Regions from separate parts of the Micromonospora sp. RL09-050-HVF-A genome, predicted to be linked through region 1. Evidence: riboswitches for the same ligand, from Rfam matches in the RefSeq annotation. Region 1 holds a riboswitch; the other holds the start of a gene.
What was found. A riboswitch is a leader RNA that binds a small molecule or an ion and turns the genes downstream of it on or off. The one in region 1 is predicted to bind thiamine pyrophosphate.

Region 1 (7,275 bases):
GTCGGCGGGACGGAACACCTGCCGGCGGGCCACCGTGCGCGGGGTGCCGGCGTCGAACCCCCGGGCGTCCATCGCCACCGCCAGTCGGGTGCCGCGCCGGATCGCGCCCACCAGCAGGGCGAACGCCGTGGCGACGAAGAGCCGCAGCCGGGCCAGCGGGTTGCGGCCGGCGTCCACGCCCCGGGCGCGGCGGGCCATGGTGAGCATCTGCCACTCCTGGCCGAGCAGCGGCACCAGCCGGAACGCGGCCAGCGCGCCGATGGCGAACCGGGCCGGGGCCTTCGCGTTCTGCACCAGCGCGTCGGCCAGGTCGGTCGGGTCGGTGGTGGCGAAGACGATCACTCCGGGCAGGGCGACCGCGAGCATCCGCAGCACCAGCCCGAGCGCGGTGACCAGCACCCCGGAGGTGACCAGCAGCGGCCCCGCCGTCCACAGCACCGGGCCGGACCGGTCGGCGGCGAACAGCAGCAGGGTGACCAGGATGCCGACGGCACCGGCCAGCAACGGCCACGCCCGTCGGGCCAGCACCCGGTAGCGGATGCCGAACAGCGGCAGCAGCGCCAGCTCGACGGCGATGGCGACCGCCGGTGCGACCGGGTCGAGGCTGGCCACCAGCACGAACGAGAAGATCAGCCCGGCTGCCAGTTTCGCCACCGGGTTACGCCGGGCCAGCGGCGCACCCGGCACCGCGACGGGCTCCAGGCCGATCACGGCTGCTCCCGGGCGGGGTGCAGGGTGACCGTCCGGTCGGCGAGCGCGGCGACGAAGTCCCGGTCGTGGGTGACGGTGACCACGCCGTGCCCGGCGTCACGCAGGTCGGCGAAGAGGTCGACCAGCTCACCCCAGGTGCGGCGGTCCTGGCCGAAGGTGGGTTCGTCGCAGATCAGCAGCCGGGGCGCGGTGGCCAGGGCGGTCGCCACGCTGAGCCGCCGGGCCTCCCCACCGGAGAGGGTGTACGGGTTGGCCCCGGCGAGCCGGGTCAGCCGCAACCGGTCCAGCAACCCGTCCACGGTGGCCCGGACGGCGACCTCCGGGCGGCCGGTCCGACGCGGCCCGAGGGCCAGTTCGTCGCGGACGGTGCGGGTGACGAACTGGTGCTCCGGGTCCTGGAAGACCGAACCGATCCGACCGGCCAGCGCGGGGGCCCGCCACCGGTGCGGGGGCGTACGGGCGTCCCCGTCGGCCAGGGCGGCGGTGCCGGTCAGTCGACCGACGCCGGGGCGGAGCAGCCCACCGAGCAGCAGCGCCAGGGTGGATTTGCCGGCCCCGTTGGGACCGAGGACGGCGAGCGCCTCGCCGGCGCGTACCGTCAGGTCGGTGGGGGCCAGCCGGGGTGGCAGGCCGAGCCGGTCGACGGTGAGCAACCCCGCACCGGGCGGCCCGGTGGCCGGCCGGGACCCGGTGGGGTGGCCGGGCACCCAGACACCCTCGGCGGCGAGCGCGGCACCGTGCGCGGCGAAGACCGTCGCCGGTGGCCCGTCGGCCCGGACCCCGCCACCGGGGGTCAGCACCACGACCCGGTCGACCAGGGGCAGGGCGTCGGCGACCCGGTGTTCGACCAGGACCAGGGTGGTGTCCGGGTCCAGCGCGCCGGCCACCGCGCCGCGCACCAGCTCCGCCCCGGCCGGGTCGAGGTTGGCCGTCGGCTCGTCGAGCAGCAGCAGCCCCGGCCGCAGCGCCAGCACCCCGGCCAGGGCGAGCCGCTGCTGCTCGCCGCCGGACAGCGCCGCGGTGGGCCGGTCCCGGGGGTAGGGGAAACCGACCCGGCGCAGCGCCTCGTCCACCCGGGGCCAGATCTCGTCGCCGGGCACCCCCCGGTTCTCCAGGCCGAACGCGACGTCGTCACCGCAGCGGGCCATCACCAGCTGGGACTGCGGGTCCTGGAAGACGGTGCCGACCCGTTCGCGGGCCTTGGCCGGGTCGAGGCCGTCGATCTCGACGGTGCCCTCCTGCTCGCCGGAGTCCGCCGGCAGCAGCCCGGCCAGCGCGGCCAGCAGGGTGCTCTTGCCGGCCCCGGACGGCCCCAGCAGCAGCACCCGCTCCCCGTGGTCGATGCGCAGGTCCACCCCGCGTACCGCCCAGGCCCGCCGACCGGCGTGCCGCCAGCCGAAGCCGACCAGCCTCACACTCGCCACGTCGCCGGCACCTCCATGATCGTCAGGAGAGGATCAGACCAGGGTGCGGTCACGGCCGGCGGGGAACCGGTCCAGCACTCCGGTCTCGGCCAGCGCGCGGGTCAGGTACCAACCGCCGACCCCGGCGACGACGGCGGCGCTGAGCACGGTCAACGCCGCGTACGGCAGGCGGTAGCTGGTCAGGGCGTACTCGGCGTTCCAGACGAAGAAGTCGAACAGGGCGGCGCTCAGCCCGGTCAACGCCCCGGCCAGCACCGCCACCGGCAGCCGGAACGACCGGTAGCGGAACGCGGCGAAGGCCAGCTCCGCGCCGAGGCCCTGGATCAGCCCCTGCACGATGGTGATCCCGCCCCACTCCGCGCCGAGCAGTGCGGAGACGGTGGCGGCGACGGCCTCGCAGAACAGGGCCGCCCCCGGCTTACGGATCACCAGGCCGCCGAGGACCGCCGGGACCAGCCACACGCCGTACATCACCGCCTGGCTGGCGGGTGCGGCGGCGAATGCCGGGTCGGCGGCCTTCCAGACCAGGCCCCAGGCCCAGAAGATGACGCCGAAGGCCACGGCGATCACGGCGGCGACCACGATGTCGATCGTGCGCCACCGGTTGCTGTTGGTGGTGGTGTGCGGCATGTCGGTGCTCCCAGTCCAGCGATCGAACCAGGAGAAGACGCACGCCGCGCCCGGCGGCTGCCGGACGGCGGCGCGGCTGGAGGTCGACCGAACTCCCTGCGCTGGCATTACCCAGATCAGGTTCGAGGGTCTGCGGGCGGTGCCCGCACTCTCAGCGCTGTGCGCTCCCCTGTCGGATGTGAAGTTGTCTCGGCAGACGCTAGCACCGACCTGCGGCAACGGCCCAGCAGGTCATGGTTCCCGGCATTCGACGTCCCGGGCGCACACCGGGGCGCTGGGTAGGCTGCCGGTCATGCGGGTGGCGGCGCGGGGACTGACGTTCGACGTACGGGCCGGTGGGCCCGAGGGCGGCGAGGTCGTGCTGCTGCTGCACGGCTTCCCCCAGCACGGCGGGGAGTGGGACGCGGTGGTGCCCGCCCTGCACGCCGCCGGGCTGCGCACGTACGCCCCCGACCAGCGGGGTTACTCGCCCGGGGCCCGTCCCACGGAGGTGGCCGGCTACCGGCTGCCGGAACTGGTCGCCGACGCGGTGGCGGTGCTGGACGCGCTGGGCGTCGACACCGCGAACGTGGTGGGGCACGACTGGGGGGCGATCGTCGCCTGGGCGCTGGCCGCGCGGCACCCGGAGCGGGTGCGTACCCTCACCGCGGTCTCGGTGCCCCATCCGGCGGCCTTCGGGTACGCGCTGTCCACCGACCGTCGGCAGCGGGCGCGTTCGGCGTACATGACGTTGTTCCGCCGGGCGGGCCTGGCGGAGCGGGTGCTGCTGGCCGGGCGGGCGGTGGTCCTGCGTCGGCTGCTGGCCGGCGTCGGTGACTCCGCCCGGGTGGCCCGCTACGCCCAGCCGATGCGCGGGCCGGGCGCGCTGACCGGGGCGCTGAACTGGTACCGGGCGATGTCGGGGCGGGACCTGAAGGCGGTCGGTCCGGTGCCGGTGCCGACCAGCTACGTGTGGAGCGACCGGGACGTGGCAGTCGGGCGTACCGCCGCGCAGGCCTGTGCCCGGCACGTCACGGGGGACTACCGGTTCATGGTGCTGGCCGGGGTGACGCACTGGATTCCCGACGAGGCGCCGGGGCCCCTGGCCGAGGCGATCCTGGCCCGGGTGTGCCCGGCGGCATGAGCCGCCCTGCCGAGGGTGGACCGGGCCGATCGGGGATCGTGAATCGGTTTCGGGCGATTGCGGATCGGGCACTGGCGTTGCTGCCGACGGGAGGTGCTCCCGTCGGTCGTACCGTCTCATCCGGAGGTAGCGCGTGTCGAAGGAATCCGAGAAGCAGCGCTGGCAGCGCAACTTCGCCGATCTGCTCCAGGAGTTGCGGGTCGCCCAGACCGGCGTGCAGATCCTCTTCGCCTTCCTGCTGACCCTGCCGTTCAGCAACGGTTTCACCCGGACGAGCGAGTTCCAGCGGGACGTCTACATTCTCGCGCTGCTGTCGGCCGCCGCGGCCACCGCGATGATCATCTCGCCGGTCGCCTTCCACCGGGCGCTGTTCCGCCAGGGTCGTAAGCCGGAGCTGGTCCGGTTCGCCCACCGGATGGCCACCGGCGGCCTGGCCTTCATGCTGGTCGCCATGGTGAGTGCGGTCCTGCTGATCGCCGACTTCGTGCTCGACACCGGCATCGCCGTGGTGCTCACCGTGGTCACCGGCCTGTGGTTCCTGACGTTCTGGGTCATCCTGCCGTTCGTCCGGCGCAGCTGGGGTGAGGACGACATCGACGACGACGATGACGACCCGGTGGTGACCAACGGTGACTGATCCCGCCCTCGGGCGGTGAGGGACGCAGTGGGCCGGGCCCACCCGGGCCGACGGCGGTCGGGGTGGGCCCCGCTTCGCGTGTCGGCCGGATCGTCAGCGGGCGATGGCCCAGGCCAGCACGGCGGCCAGGATGAGCCCGTTGAGCAGCGCCAGCACCAGGTACGCCTGCGGCGGGATCTTGCGTCCGCGCCGGACGAAGCTGACCAGTACGGCGGCGTACGCCAGCAGCAGCACGGCGATGACGATCAGGAAGTAGAGCACCGCACCACCCTAGACGAGGGGGTTGCGGTGCCTGGCGACCGAGCGCGACCGCCTGCGGCCCGGTGCGGCGTCATCTGGCGTGCCGGTTCGACCGGGCGGAGGTGGGAGAGCAGATTAATATCGAGTAACATCGATTTTCGCCTCCTCTCGTCCCGGGGTCCGGCCATCGTCGCGGGGCTCGGGCGGCCGTCCAGATGGGGGCGGGCGACGCCGGCCCGGCACCGGCGACTAGGAGCAGATCATGAGAGCAGCGCGACGACGTGTCGCCGGACTGGGCGCGATCACGCTGGCGGTCCTCGCGGGCGGGGTGGCGGTCGCGGCCGGGAACGCCACCGCGGCGGCGACCGGCTGCCGGGTCGACTACAAGGTCACCAGCGAGTGGCAGGGTGGCTTCGGCGCGGACGTGACCATCACCAACCTCGGTGACCCGGTCTCCGGCTGGACGCTCACCTGGGCCTTCGCCAGCGGGCAACAGGTCACCCAGGCGTGGAACGCCACCGTCACCCAGAGTGGGACGGCGGTCAGCGCGAAGGACGTCGGCTACAACGCCGCCATCGGCACCGGTGCCGGCGTCAGCTTCGGCTTCAACGGTGCGTGGACCACCGCGAACCCGGTCCCCACCGGGTTCGCGCTCAACGGGGTGTCGTGCACCGGCGCGACGCCGACCGCGACGCCCTGCCCACCGCCGTCCACCCCGCCGACCGCGACGCCCACGCCCACCCTCACGCCGCCCCCCACCCGGACGCCCACCCCCACCCCGACGCCCTCGACGCAGCCGCGGGTCACCGTGTGGCTGGCCGGGGACTCCACGGTCGCCAACCCGTCGTCCAGCGGGGCCTGCCCGGTGGGCTGGGGCAACCAGTTCGGCCAGTACCTCAACGGCAACGCCACCGTGGTCAACAGCGCGGTCGGCGGGCGCAGCATCCAGACCTGGCTGTACGACCCCAACGTCACCACCACGATGAACTCGGCCGGCGAGTGCGTGATCAACCCGCAGACCTACTCGACCCGCTGGCAGGCCATGCTCAACGCCAACGGCGGGATGAAGGCCGGCGACTACCTGTTCATCCAGTTCGGCATCAACGACGGCAGCGCCACCTGCAACCGGCACGTCGGCTCGGCCCGCTACAAGGAACTGCTCGGCGTGATGGCCCGCGCGGCCCAGCAGCGCGGCGCGTACCCGGTCTTCCTCACCCCGGCCGCCGCGATCACCTGCTCGGGCAGCACCGCCGTGGGCAACCGGGGCTTCCTCACCGAGACGTTCGACGCGGGGCGGGCCAACAACGTCCCCGTCATCGACCTGCACAAGCTGAGCTACACGCTCTACAACACGCTCAAGCTGTGCCCGAACAACGGGGACTACAACTCGGGCGCGGTGGGGGCGTTCTTCTGCGCCGACCACACCCACTTCGAGACGGCCGGGGCCCGGCAGATCGCCGGTGTGGTGGCCACCGCCCTGCGTAACCAGCAGTTGGGCCTCGCGGCCTACCTGCGCTGACTGTGAGCCTGGTGGAGTCGGTTCAGCAGTGGTGAGCTGAATAGCTGGCGTGCGGTCGGGCGGCCCCGGACCGGGGCCGCCCGACCACGGTCAGGGCAGCGCGCAGGCGGTGCCGTTGAGGGCGAACCCGGTGGGTCGGCTGTTCGCGCCGGTGGCGTCGGCGAGGAAACCGAAGCTCGTCGTCGCGCCGGCCGCGATCGCACCGTTCCAGTCGGCGTTGGTCGCACGGACGGTGCCGCCGCTCTGCGTGTAGCTCGCGTTCCACGCCTGGCTGATCCGCTGGCCGTCGGCGAAGCTCCACTGCAGCGTCCAGCCGTCGACCGGGGCCGTGCCGGTGTTGCGGATCGTCACCTCGCCCTGGAATCCGCCCTGCCACTGCCCGGTGACCGAATACCCGACGGCGCAACCGGTCGCGCCGGCCGGCGGCGTGGTCACCGGCGGCGTGGTGGGCGGTGCGGTGGTGGGCGGGGGCGTGGTGGGCGGTCCGGTGGTCGGCGGGGGCGTGGTGGGCGGTGCGGTGGTGGGGGTCGGCGTCGGGGTGGTGGTCAGCTTCGCCGCGACGATCGGGGCGAGCCGGGCCGTGATCGCCCGGTGCCCGGCGTCGTTGGGGTGCACCGAGTCGCTCAGCCCGTCGGCCGGCAGCCAGCCGGTGGTGTCCACGTAGAACACGTTGCGGTCGCCGCCCCCGGTGACCGTGCTGACGGCGGCGGCGGTCTCCGCGGCGTACCGGCCGCTGAAGGTGCGCAGCGCGAAGATCGCCGCGCGCGGGTACTTCCCCCGCACGGTACGGATGAACGTGGCGTACTGGTTCTGGAAGTCCGCGCCGCTCACCCCGTGGCTGCGGTCGTTGGTGCCCAGGTTGATCACCACGGCGTCCGCCCGGTAGCGGCTGAAGTCCCAGGCGGGGCTGGTGGCCGAGTATCCGGTGCGGAGGAACTGGCTGGCGACGCTGACGCAGCCGTCGGCGGTGGCGACCAGGCAGCCTCCGCCG
Region 2 (7,275 bases), 690 kb from region 1:
GCCCGTCGGGATCGTGTAGGTGCCGTCGTCCTCCGGGTGCACCCGGATCACCTTGCCGCGCAGGTCGTTGGTGTTGCCGGCGCTGCGCTGCGCGTCGTAGTCCTGCCGGCCGGCCCGCTCGTCGATCGGGGTGAAGGCGCTCGACTCGAACGGGTTGGTGTTGTCGCCGGTGGCCAGGTAGAGGTTGCCCTGCGAGTCGAAGGTCATGCTGCCGCCGGCGTGGCAGCAGGTGTTGCGCTGCGTGTCGACCTGGAGGATGACCTTCTCGGTGGCCTTGTCGATGGTGTCACCGTTGACGGTGAACCGGGACAGGTAGTTGCGCGGGGCGCCACCGGCCGGTGCGTAGTACAGGTAGATCCACTTGTTGGTGGCGAAGTCCGGGTCGAGGCGCAGCCCGAGCAGGCCGTCCTCGTTGCCGGTGAAGACGTCCAGCCGGGTCGCGGTGACCGTGTTGCCGGTGTCCGGCTTCACGATCTGCACCCGGCCGTCGCGCTCGGCGTAGAACACCCGGCCGTCCGGAGCGATGTCCAGCTCCATCGGGTTGTTGGTGTTGCTGTCGAGGGTGACCTTCTCGAAGTTCGCGGTCTTGGAGGCGCCGCAGTCGGCGTTCTCGACGCCGGCCGCGGTGCGGATGCCGCCGAGCAGGTGGCTGAGGAACTCCGGCTCGGTGTACGACGCCTGGGTGTGGCCGCCGCCGGTGTACCACGACCGACCGCCGTCGTAGTCCTGGCACCAGGCGGTGGGGTGGTCGGCGCCCATCGCGCCGGCACCCGGGCTGTAGGACTTCTCGTCCAGGCTGGCCAGCACGTGCACCTTGGAGCGCGGGTTGGTGCGGAAGTTGTACCACTCGTCGAACCGGGACCAGCGGTCCGGCAGGTCGGCGGTCGACGGGTGCGCGTGGTCCTCGACCTTGACGGTGGCCTGCTGGTTGGCGGGGTGGCCGGAGAAGTACGCGCCGACCAGGTCGCCGTACCAGGCCCAGTCGTACTCGGTGTCGGAGGCGGCGTGCACGCCCGCGTAGCCGCCGCCGGCCTTGATGTAGCGCTCGAACGCGGCCTGCTGGGTGCTGTCGAGCACGTCACCGGTGGTGGAGAGCCAGATCACCGCCTGGTATTTCGCCAGGTTGGTGTCGTTGAAGGCGGCTCCGTCCTCGGTGGTGTCGACGGTGAACCCGTTGTCGGTGCCGAGCTTCTGGATCGCGGCGATGCCGGCCGGGATGGCGTCGTGCCGGAAGCCGGCGGTCTTGGAGAAGACCAGGACCGAGAAGGGTTCGGCGGCGGCTGCCGCCGGTGCCGGTGCGGCCTGTGGCTGGGCCGCCGCGACGGGAGCGGCCTGGGCGGCGGTGCCGCCGATCAGGCCGCTGGCAAGTAGGGAGAGGGCCAGTAGACCGGCACCCAGTGGGCCGCGACGGGCGCGGCGATGGCGGGATGGAGACACTCCATGCTCCTTTTGTCCGTGCTGGACAGTGGTGGGGGCATGGGGACGACTCGCCGCAGACCGTCCCCGGTCGGATCGGTGTGGGCCCGCCGAGGTCCGCACCAGTGGCGATCAGGTGCGGGCCACGCCGAGGCTCCGCACCGGAATAATGTCGATCGGTTGAACAAATTAGCGCCGCTGGATTGGTTTCCGGCAAGGCATGAGCATGTAACGATTCGGTATCGGCGACTCGCTTTTCCGGCTTATGTGGATACAAGCCCACAACCGTACGCATTGATAGTCCTGGATCAATCTAACACCCCTTGGCGGATCAGCGGATCTGTCGTACGGTCACAGGCACGTGACCCACGGGAGCCCGGTACACCGGGCTGAGAGGGGGGCTGAGAGCCCCCGACCGTCGAACCTGATCCGGGTAATGCCGGCGCAGGGAGGAGAGTTGCCGTGCCGTCCCTCGGCCGACTGCATCTGATCACCGACACCCGCCCCGGGTGCGACCCGCTCGCCGTCGTACGGGCCGCCCTCCCGGTGGCCCGCGCCGACCTCGTCGTCCAGGTCCGGGTGACCGACGACACCACCGACCGGCAGGCGTACGACCTGGCCCGACGGGTACGCGCGCTCTGCGTGCCGTACGAGGCGACCTGCCTGGTCAACGACCGGCTGCACGTCGCCCTCGCGGTGGACGCCCACGGCGGCCACGTCGGCGCGGACGACCTGCCCGTCGCGGCGGCCCGCCGGGTCCTCGGCCCCGCCGCCGTGCTCGGCGCGACCGCCCGGGAACCGGACGCCGCCGCCCGGGCCGTCGCCGCCGGGGCCAGCTACCTGGGCGTCGGCCCGTGCCATCCCACCGCCACCAAGACCGGCCTGCCCGACCCGATCGGCCCCGCCGGCATCCACGCCGTCGTCGCCGCCGTCGCCGTGCCGGTGATCGCCATCGGCGGGGTCACCGCCGCCACCGTGCCGGCGCTGCGGGCCGCCGGGGCGTACGGCGTGGCGGTGGTCGGGGCGCTGTCCACCGCCGCCGACCCGGGCCGGGCCACCGCCGAACTGATCGCGGCACTGACGTGCTGACCCGGCCCGACGTCGCCATCGTGGGCGCGGGGCCGGTCGGATTGGCGATCGCCTGGCGCTGCGCCACCCGGGGCCTGCGGGTGACCGTGCACGACCCGGCCCCCGGCTCCGGCGCGTCCCGGGTCGCCGCCGGGATGCTCGCCCCGGTCGCCGAGGCGTACTTCGGGGAACGGGAACTGACCGGGCTGCTCACCGCGTCCGCCGCCCGCTGGCCGGGTTTCGCCGCCGAACTGACCGCCGCCACCGGCAGGGAGTTCGGCTACCGCACCGACGGCACCCTCGTCGTCGGGCTCACCGGGGACGACCTGGCCGAAGCCCGCCGGCTCTGGTCGTACCAGCAGGGGTTGGGGCTGCCGATCAGCGCGCTGCGCCCGTCGCAGCTGCGGGAGCGCGAACCGGCGCTGACCCCCCGGCTGCGCGGCGGAGCGGTCGCCCCCGGCGACCACCAGGTCGACCCGCGCCGGCTGGTCGACGCGCTCCGGGTCGCCGCCGAGCGGGCCGGCGCGACCCTGCTGCCCGGCCTAGTGACCCGACTGGCCGAGGTGGACGCGCCCGTCGTCGTGGTCGCCGCCGGCTGCGGCGCCGCCGCGCTGACCGGGCTGCCGGTCCGCCCGGTCAAGGGCCAGGTGCTGCGGCTGCGCGCGCCCGACCAGCGCCCGCCCGGCTTCCGGCACGTCATCCGGGGGTACGCCGACGGCGAGTCGGTCTACCTCGTCCCCCGCGACGACGGCGAGGTGGTGCTCGGGGCGACCGTCGAGGAACGCGCCGACACCGAGGTGACCACCGGGGCGGTGCTGCGGCTGCTCCGGGCCGCCGTCGACCTCGTCCCCGAACTCGCCGAGTACGCGCTGACCGAGGCCACCGCCGGGCTGCGCCCCGGCACCCCGGACAACGCGCCGATCCTCGGCCCGCTGCCCGGCCGCCCCGGCGTGCTCGCCGCCACCGGCCACCACCGGCACGGCATCGTGCTCACCCCGGTCACCGCCGACCTGATCACCGACCTGATCGTCACCGGTCAGCCGGACCCGCTGCTCACCCCCTTCACCGCCGACCGGTTCCACTGAGGAGGACACGTGCGACTGATCGTCAACGGCGTCGGACGCGAGCTGGCCGGCGGCACGACCGTCGCGGACCTGGTCGCCACGGTCACCGGGCAGCGGCGCGGAATCGCCGTCGCGGTCAACGGCGAGGTGGTCCCCCGGGGCGGCTGGCCCGCCACCGAGCTGCGCGACGGCGACCGGGTCGAGGTGCTCAGCGCCGCCCAGGGCGGGTGACCCGGATGCCCCTCACCATCGCCGGACAGACCTTCACCTCCCGGCTCATCCTCGGCACCGGCGGCGCGGCCAACCTGCACGTGCTGGAACAGGCGATCCGGGCCTCCGGCACCGAACTGGTCACCCTCGCCCTGCGCCGCGTCGACACCGCCCCCGGCACCGCCGGGGGACTGCTCGACCTGCTCGACCGGTGCGCGGTGCGGCTGCTGCCCAACACCGCCGGCTGCTACACCGCCGCCGAGGCGGTCAAGGTGGCCCGGCTGGCCCGGGAGGCGTTCGACACCGACTGGGTCAAGCTGGAGGTGATCGGCGACGAACGCACCCTGCTCCCGGACGGGGTGGAGCTGCTGCGGGCCGCCGAGGAACTCGTCGCCGACGGCTTCGTCGTGCTGCCGTACACCTCCGACGACCCGGTGCTGGCCCGCCGGCTGGCCGACGTCGGCTGCGCGGCGGTGATGCCGGCCGGTGCGCCGATCGGTTCCGGACTGGGCATCACCAACCCGCACCACATCCGGATCATCCGGCAGAGCGTCGACGTGCCGGTGATCCTCGACGCCGGGATCGGCACCGCCTCCGACGCGGCCCTCGCCATGGAACTGGGCTGCGACGGGGTGCTGCTGGCCAGCGCCGTCACCCGGGCCGCCGACCCGACGGCGATGGCCACCGCCATGCGGCACGGCGTACGGGCCGGGCGGCTCGCGTACAACGCCGGGCGGATACCCCGCCGCTTCCACGCCCTCGCCTCCACCCCCGACGACGGAAGACCCGACCTGTGACCCGCCCGGCCGCCCCACCCCTCCTCCGGCCGGACGGGGTGGTGCTGCTGACCGACCGGCTGGTGGCGCGCGGCGACCTCGTCGACGTGGTCGCGGGGGCGGTAGGCGGTGGGGTGCGGTGGGTGGTGCTGCGGGAGAGGGACCTGCCCCGCGCCGAACGGGCGGCGATCGCCGTCGACCTGCGGGCCGTCCTGGCGCAGGCCGGCGGCACCCTGATCGTGGCCGGCCCCGACCCGCTGGACGGGGACGCCGTCCACCTGCCCGCCGCCGGGCCGTACCCGCCGCCGGCCGTCGGACTGGTCGGCCGGTCCTGCCACGACACGGCGGAGCTGGCCCGACTGACCACCGAGGACTACGTGACGCTCTCACCGGTCTGGGCCACCCGCAGCAAACCCGGCTACGGCCCACCGTTGCGCCCGGACGGGCTGCGCGACCTGATCCGGCGCAGCCCGGTGCCCGTGCTCGCCCTGGGCGGCGTCGAGACACCGGAGCAGGTGACGGCCTGCGTCGACGCGGGCGCGGTCGGGGTGGCGGTGCTCGGCGCGATCATGCGGGCCGCCGACCCGACCGGGGCCGCGACGACCCTCACCAGCGCCTTCCCCCGCACCCCGAGCACCGACGCGTGGCCCGAGGAGACGACATGACACCCACGACCGTGCTCACCATCGCCGGCTCCGACTCCGGCGGCGGCGCCGGCATCCAGGCCGACCTGAAGGTCTTCGCCGCCCTCGGCGCGTACGGCACCAGCGTGCTGACCGCCGTCACCGCGCAGAACACCCGGGGCGTGGACGCCGTGCTGCCGCTACCCCCACGCACCGTCACCGAGCAGCTCGACAGCGTGCTCGGCGACTTCGCGGTCCGGGCGGTGAAGACCGGGATGCTCGGCACCCCGGCGGTCGCCGACGCGGTGGCCGAGGCGGCGAAGGCGGGCCGGCTGCCGCACCTCGTCGTCGACCCGGTGCTCGTCGCCACCAGCGGACACCGGCTCGGGGTGGTCGCGGCCGTCGAGCGGCTGCTGCCGTACGCCCGGGTGGCGACGCCGAACTGCGCGGAGGCCGCCGCCCTCACCGGACGCCCGGTGACCACGGTCGAGGAGATGGTCGCCGCGGCGCAGGCCCTGGCGGCCGGCGGCCCCGAGTACGTGGTGGTCACCGGCGGTGACGTCGACGCGGCCGGCGAGTCGGTCGACGTGCTGGCCGACGGCGCAACGACCACCCTGCTGCGCGCCCCCCGGGTGGACACCCGGCACAGCCACGGCACCGGCTGCTCGTTCTCGGCGGCGATCGCCGTCCGGCTGGCCGCCGGCGACCCGGTGCCGGTCGCGGTCGCCACCGCCAAGGAGTACGTCACCCGTGCGCTGACCGGCGCGCGGGGTTGGGAACTGGGCGCGGGACGCGGCCCGCTGGACCACTTCGGCTGGTCCCGATGACCAACAGGGAGGCTGTCATGCAGGCACGTCGCAAGGTCTACGTCGAGGGGTCCCGGCCGGACGTCCGGGTGCCGTTCGCCGAGGTGGAGCTGGCCGGGGACAACCCGCCGCTGCGCCTCTACGACACCTCCGGCCCCGGCTCGGACCCGGAGGTGGGGCTGCCGCCGCTGCGCGGACCGTGGATCGCCGAGCGGGGCGACGTCGCGCCGGTCCGGGGCGCGGGCACCCCGCTGGCCGGCGTCGACGCCAAACGCCCCACCCAGCTCTGGTACGCCCGCGCCGGGGTGGTCACCCCGGAGATGGAGTTCGTGGCGATCCGGGAGGGGCTGCCGCCGGAGCTGGTGCGCGACGAGATCGCCGCCGGCCGGGCGGTGCTGCCACTCAACGTCAACCACCCCGAGTGCGAGCCGGCGATCATCGGCAAGGCGTTCCTGGTGAAGGTCAACGCCAACATCGGCACCTCGGCGGTGACCTCGTCGGTCGCCGAGGAGGTGGAGAAGCTGACCTGGGCCACCCGGTGGGGCGCGGACACCGTGATGGACCTGTCGACCGGCAAGCGCATCCACGAGACCCGGGAGGCGATCGTGCGCAACTCGCCGGTGCCGATCGGCACCGTGCCGATCTACCAGGCGCTGGAGAAGGTCGGTGGCGACCCGGTCAAGCTGAGCTGGGAGGTGTTCCGGGAGACCGTCATCGAGCAGGCCGAGCAGGGCGTCGACTACATGACGGTGCACGCGGGGGTGCTGCTGCCGTACGTGCCGCTGGCCGTCGACCGGGTCACCGGGATCGTCTCCCGGGGCGGTTCGATCATGGCGGCCTGGTGTCTGGCGCACCACGAGGAGAACTTCCTCTACACCAACTTCCGGGAGCTGTGCGCGATCCTCGCCCGCTACGACGTGACGTTCTCCCTCGGCGACGGGCTGCGACCCGGCTCGATCGCCGACGCCAACGACGAGGCCCAGTTCGCCGAGCTACGCACCCTCGGCGAGTTGACCCGGATCGCCTGGGAGTACGACGTGCAGGTGATGATCGAGGGCCCCGGCCACGTGCCGATGCACAAGATCAAGGAGAACGTGGACCTCCAGCAGGAGTGGTGCCACCAGGCCCCGTTCTACACCCTCGGCCCGCTGACCACCGACATCGCGCCCGCGTACGACCACATCACCTCGGCGATCGGGGCCGCGATGATCGGCATGTTCGGCACCGCGATGCTGTGCTACGTCACCCCGAAGGAACACCTCGGCCTGCCCGACCGGGACGACGTGAAGGCCGGCGTGATCGCGTACAAGAT

Region 2: another riboswitch for thiamine pyrophosphate. It lies ahead of thiE (thiamine phosphate synthase); the one in region 1 lies ahead of J7462_RS12745 (ECF transporter S component).

What each region holds. Positions count from the first base shown of each region.
Region 1 covers NZ_JAGKQP010000002.1:2,968,773-2,976,047, reverse strand. The annotation lists gene J7462_RS12755 (energy-coupling factor transporter transmembrane protein EcfT) at 1-711, opposite strand, end outside; gene J7462_RS12750 (ABC transporter ATP-binding protein) at 708-2,135, opposite strand; gene J7462_RS12745 (ECF transporter S component) at 2,169-2,765, opposite strand; TPP riboswitch at 2,841-2,946, opposite strand; gene J7462_RS12740 (alpha/beta fold hydrolase) at 3,058-3,888, shown strand; gene J7462_RS12735 (DUF6328 family protein) at 4,022-4,525, shown strand; gene J7462_RS12730 (hypothetical protein) at 4,619-4,786, opposite strand; gene J7462_RS33280 (cellulose binding domain-containing protein) at 5,028-6,284, shown strand; gene J7462_RS12715 (cellulose binding domain-containing protein) at 6,375-7,275, opposite strand, start outside.
Region 2 covers NZ_JAGKQP010000002.1:3,655,025-3,662,299, reverse strand. The annotation lists gene J7462_RS15805 (ThuA domain-containing protein) at 1-1,437, opposite strand, end outside; TPP riboswitch at 1,776-1,884, shown strand; gene thiE (thiamine phosphate synthase) at 1,879-2,505, shown strand; gene thiO (glycine oxidase ThiO) at 2,499-3,569, shown strand; gene thiS (sulfur carrier protein ThiS) at 3,579-3,779, shown strand; gene J7462_RS15785 (thiazole synthase) at 3,785-4,555, shown strand; gene J7462_RS15780 (thiamine phosphate synthase) at 4,552-5,199, shown strand; gene thiD (bifunctional hydroxymethylpyrimidine kinase/phosphomethylpyrimidine kinase) at 5,196-5,984, shown strand; gene thiC (phosphomethylpyrimidine synthase ThiC) at 6,002-7,275, shown strand, end outside.